Regions from separate parts of the Mesobacillus sp. QJM3NY_10 genome, predicted to be linked through region 1. Evidence: predicted binding sites of a transcription regulator. Region 1 holds the regulator's gene; the other holds the start of a gene.
The links. Region 1 encodes LexA, which represses DNA repair genes until DNA is damaged. Its sites were predicted from a motif close to CGAACATATGTTCG; they were not measured.

Region 1 (2,479 bases):
AGACCGCGAAATCAGTGAAACCGTAAAGGAATTCCAGAATGACGTCGATTCTGTTCTCTGTTCCTTCAACCTGTGGGAAGGCCTTGACGTACCAGGAGAGTCACTGATTCAAGTCATCATTTCGTCATTGCCATTCCCGCCTCATGACCCAGTCTTCCAGGCGAAAAGAAAGCATGCGGATCATCCAGCTGCTGAGGTAGATATACCCTATATGCTCCTACGCCTAAGACAAGGAATGGGACGATTGATCAGAACCAATCAAGATAGCGGAACCGTACATGTATGGCTTAATCAAAATCAAAAAGCTGCGTACTATGAAGAGTTAAAAGGTGTACTGCCTGTTCAAAATATTCAATGGAAATAAAAAGATCCCGAAAGGACTAATCCTTTCGGGATTTTTCTGGCTGGATAAGAAAGTATAAAATTTTCACTTCGAGAATTGTCCAGCTCCAGCGCCTAGCCCCTCGAGTCGCTTCGGTCCTGCCAATGAAGTCAAAGAACGACTTCACTGTCAGGACCTCCAGCGCTTGTCGGGGCTGACCAAGGCGCTGGAGCTTTTCTTATAGGTGTTAGTCTCTGCAACCGCACTTTCTGCGTCGGCGGTCACGATCGTCATCTCGATCATCCCGTGCACCGGCTACTAAATCCTCGATCAAACAACGGCGCACAGCACGGCAAAGGTCATCAAAATCAACAGTTGCCCTGACTCTGTCTCTGTCACGGTTAGGGTAAAATACGCCTGCTACATCATTGTCATTACGATTGTATCCCATTAGAAACTCAACTCCTTTCCATCATGAAAGATACTTACACAATATCTTATGTGGAGAAGGACAAGTTGTTAGGGTCTCTACCTATTTTTCTAATAAATGTGCTAGTCTCATATGATAAAAGTTCAATAGAAAGAAAAAAAGCAAGCGGAGCCCGCTTGCTTTTTTAATGCATATGCCGGTATACACCGATTACTTTACCAAGTATGGATACGTTACGTAGGATGATTGGATCCATCGTAGGGTTTTCCGGCTGGAGCCTGAAATAATCCTTTTCCTTGAAGAAACGCTTAACTGTTGCTTCATCATCCTCTGTCATTGCTACAACAATGTCTCCGTTATTAGCAGTCTTTTGCTGCTTAACAATAACATAGTCACCGTCGAGGATGCCTGCTTCAATCATACTGTCACCCATGATTTCAAGCATGAAAACCTGCTCATCATGTGGAACAAGGCGATCAGGAAGAGGGAAGTACTCTTCTACATTTTCAATGGCTGTGATCGGCATACCAGCTGTTACTTTACCGACAACAGGTACATTAACCACTTTATATTTAGGAATGCGGCTATCTTCTTCTATTTCCAGGATTTCTATTGCACGCGGCTTAGTAGGATCGCGTCGGATCAAGCCTTTGCTCTCAAGTCTTGCAAGGTGTCCGTGGACAGTGGAGCTTGATGCAAGCCCAACCGCTTCACCGATTTCGCGTACAGATGGCGGATACCCTTTTTTCTTGACTTCGCCTTTTATGAATTCAAATATATCTTGTTGCCGCTTAGATAACTTTGTCATATTTACGCACCTCGTATATTTTCTTGTCCTAATTATACCATGTCTATTCCACAGATACAAACATAAGTTCGAATTTTTGAGTTGACACGAAACAAACGTTCGATTTATAATAAAATTAATTAACCGAACATACATTCGTTAAGGGGTGCCGTAAATGAAAAAACTTTGGGAAAACTATTCATATGCCTTGATCCTGCTTGCAGTCAGCTTAATCTTTTCATTCGTAGCAAAAGCGCAATTAAATAACGAAGATGCATACATAACTGTTACTATAGAAGAAGGACAATCACTGTGGGAAATTGCAGAGGTGTTTGCCAGCGAACATAATTTTACCGAAAATGAATTCGTTAGCTGGGTAGAAAAAGAAAACGGAATTATTGGGGAAATAGTCTTTCCGGGAGATGAACTGGTAATCCCTGTTGTGGCTGAACAGATGGAGCCTACCCAGATTGCCGGAGCAGAAAGATAGATTGGACTAGAATAAGGTGACAACATGAAAGCAATCATTTATTGCCGCGTAAGTACAACGAAGGAAACGCAGGAAACTTCGCTGGTCAGGCAGGAAGAAGAGTTACTGCGTCTGGCAAGCAGTTATGGTTTTGAAGTAGCGAGTATTATTAAAGAAAAAGCTAGTGGCTATGATCTTGAAAGGGAAGGGATCCTGGAACTGCTGGAATTGATCAAGGACAAGAATATAGGGGCATTGCTCATCCAGGATGAAACAAGACTTGGAAGAGGTAATGCCAAGGTTGCGATTCTTCATTGTATCCTAAAAGAAAATGTAAAATTATATAGTGTCTCCCATAGTGGAGAACTCCAGCTTTCTGAATCAGATTCCATGGTGCTGCAGATTGTCAGTATGGTGGAAGAGTATCAGAGGAAAATCCATAATATTAAGATTAAACGTGGCATGAAACGA
Region 2 (2,479 bases), 1.2 Mb from region 1:
GTAGCCGATCCCGAAGCTGATGGTCCGGCCTGCTTTCCCATGGCTTCTTGCCCTGCGCGCGACTTCCTCGCTCATTTCGAGGATGACATGCTTGATTTCCTCTTCTTCCTTGTAATCGCGAAGCAGAATCTGGCTCTTCCCAAAGCTGACCTGCCCTTCCATGATCGGAGCACCGATATCCGAAAAATCGATTCCCCATGCATGCCAGTATAGCTGATTGCCCATAATGCCGAATTTTTTCTCCAGTTTCTCAAGGTCATAGCGGGCCAGCTGGCCGACGGTAAAAATCCCCATGCTGTTCAGTGTTTTCTCGACGCGTCGGCCGATTCCCCACATTTCCCTGAGCGGCGAGACGTTCCATAGCTTCGTCTGGACATCGTCATAGGTCCATTCAGCAATGCCCTTCTTTTTGGCATCAAGGTCAAGGCAGAGCTTCGACATCAGCATGTTCGGCCCAATTCCAATCGCGCATGGAAGTTGGAACTCGCGCTCAATATCATCTTTGATTTTTTTAGCGATTGAAGCAGCGTCACCCCAAAGCTTCGAAGCTCCGTCCACCTTTATAAAGCTTTCGTCGACACTGTAGGTATGGATTGCTTCCTTTGGAACGTAGCGATTGAATACACGGGAGATTTCCGTGGAGATTCGCAGGTATGTTGACATTTGCGGATCAACGACTATAATTCGCGGATCATCAGGAATTTCAAATTTTCTTGACCCAGTTTTGATGCCGAATTCTTTTTTCAAACGGGGTGAAGCTGCGAGGACGACACTCCCGGGACGATCCAGATTCCCGACGACAGCCAGATAACAGTCAAGCGGATCAAGGCCAAGCATCACGGCGGCACAGCTTGCATAAAAGCTCTTCATATCCACACATAAAATTTTATTTTGCGGCATTTCGCTGTAATCGACCATGTTTCCTTTCTCCTTTCCGCATGAGTATCAACTGATAATAAGAACATCTGTTCCGTTTCATTATACCCACTATATTAAGCGAATATGCGTTCGGTTTCAATGGTAATTTTCCGGGTGACTGACTTAATTAAGGTGTAAATGGTGAGTCATGCCAGGACTGGAGATTTTTATGGATGGGTGTTTTCAAGAAGAATTCCAAGTATAATCAAGAGTGGAGAGGTGCTTTTTTATGGATATAAAACTCATTCGCAAAATGGTCCAGAAATGCTTCGTGCAGTACCGGCATGATGATTCACTGCCATTCGGCGAGGCGGAGTTCGAAGAGATATATGAAAAGATTGTGGAACTGAAAAGTGATGAGCCTGAGGCGGATTTGCACGACATCATCAATGATGCGGTTTATGAATTTTTAGCTACATAGGTAAAGGCTGCCCTACAGGACAGCCTTTTGATTATTTTAATCTGATATTTGCTTCGCCTTTGATTGTTGCGGGATAATCATTCAACTTCAGGGTAATCGGTCCGGGTGCTGCCCCTTCTCCGAAGTAAGGAATCAAGATTTCAACCAATCCTGATTCGCCGCTCCATCTAATTGCTGATGAACCATCACCGATTTCTTTTCCATTCTGATCAACAGCCTGGTCAAATGAAACATGGTTAGGCCCTTCTTTTGAATTTCTTTCGAAAGCGAACAGCAACTGATTCTCCTCCCTGCCCATCTTCAGCAATCCCCCATTACTAGGAGCCTTCAGCACTTCCATCTCCTTGGGATCGACAATGATTTCCAGCTCTTTTTTATCAAGTGCACGCAGAGTATTGAAGCGGAGATAAAGCTCCTCTGGTTTTTTAAAAAAGTTACTTTGCAGGAAAAATTCCTTTGTAAACTCATCCATATGGCGGGCAGTAGTTCCATTATTGATAGCGGCCCATTCTTCGCCAGTTTTATCGACGAGCCTCAAATCGTTGAAAGCGAAGATTTGCTTAGAATTTTCCTTATCAAAATGGACTGTCACTCCTATTCTCGTTGGATAAATCGACACTTTCTCTACAGTAACCTTCTGCCCTTCAATTTCGACTGTTTCATTGACATCAATGATTTCCTTTTTATCCTTGAAAGCATCCTTGTCAACCGAGAATGGAAGCACCCATGTGTCAGCGAACTTATGCACAGGCTCGCCCTCTTCCGTTCTGCCCTCACTAAGCTCCATGTTCAGTTTAAGATTTTCAGGGCGGTTATTGCCATAGAATTCAAAGGTAGCTTGAAGTATCTTATCTTTATCCTGAGGATTGATTGACCACCCGTCATAAGAAAATGCTATTTCTTCGATACCTTTTCCCTCGTGATCGGTCAGCCAAAATTTATCAATCGAAACTTCTTTATGCTCCCCGGAAGTTTCCACCTTGTAAAACAGCACCATCATTTGTTCATCGACAATCGCCGAGTCCAGAGTAATCTTGATGCCGTCATGTTCATCAGATACTCCGATTTTCTGAGCGAAATCATTTTCAACGGCTGCAGTCAGCCCTTTATCATACCGGACAAGATCCACAATCTTCTCCA

Region 2: AC0VX7_RS16210 (Y-family DNA polymerase) is a predicted target of LexA. The motif match lies at 998-1,011, and genes of this name have one in related genera.

The regions. Positions count from the first base shown of each region.
Region 1 is NZ_CM149675.1:1,962,557-1,965,035, forward strand. It holds gene AC0VX7_RS09700 (ATP-dependent DNA helicase) at 1-364, shown strand, start outside; gene AC0VX7_RS09705 (hypothetical protein) at 570-773, opposite strand; gene lexA (transcriptional repressor LexA) at 937-1,560, opposite strand; gene yneA (cell division suppressor protein YneA) at 1,715-2,029, shown strand; gene AC0VX7_RS09720 (YneB family resolvase-like protein) at 2,054-2,479, shown strand, end outside.
Region 2 is NZ_CM149675.1:3,205,681-3,208,159, forward strand. It holds gene AC0VX7_RS16210 (Y-family DNA polymerase) at 1-918, opposite strand, end outside; gene AC0VX7_RS16215 (YqzH family protein) at 1,148-1,339, shown strand; gene AC0VX7_RS16220 (DUF4179 domain-containing protein) at 1,371-2,479, opposite strand, start outside.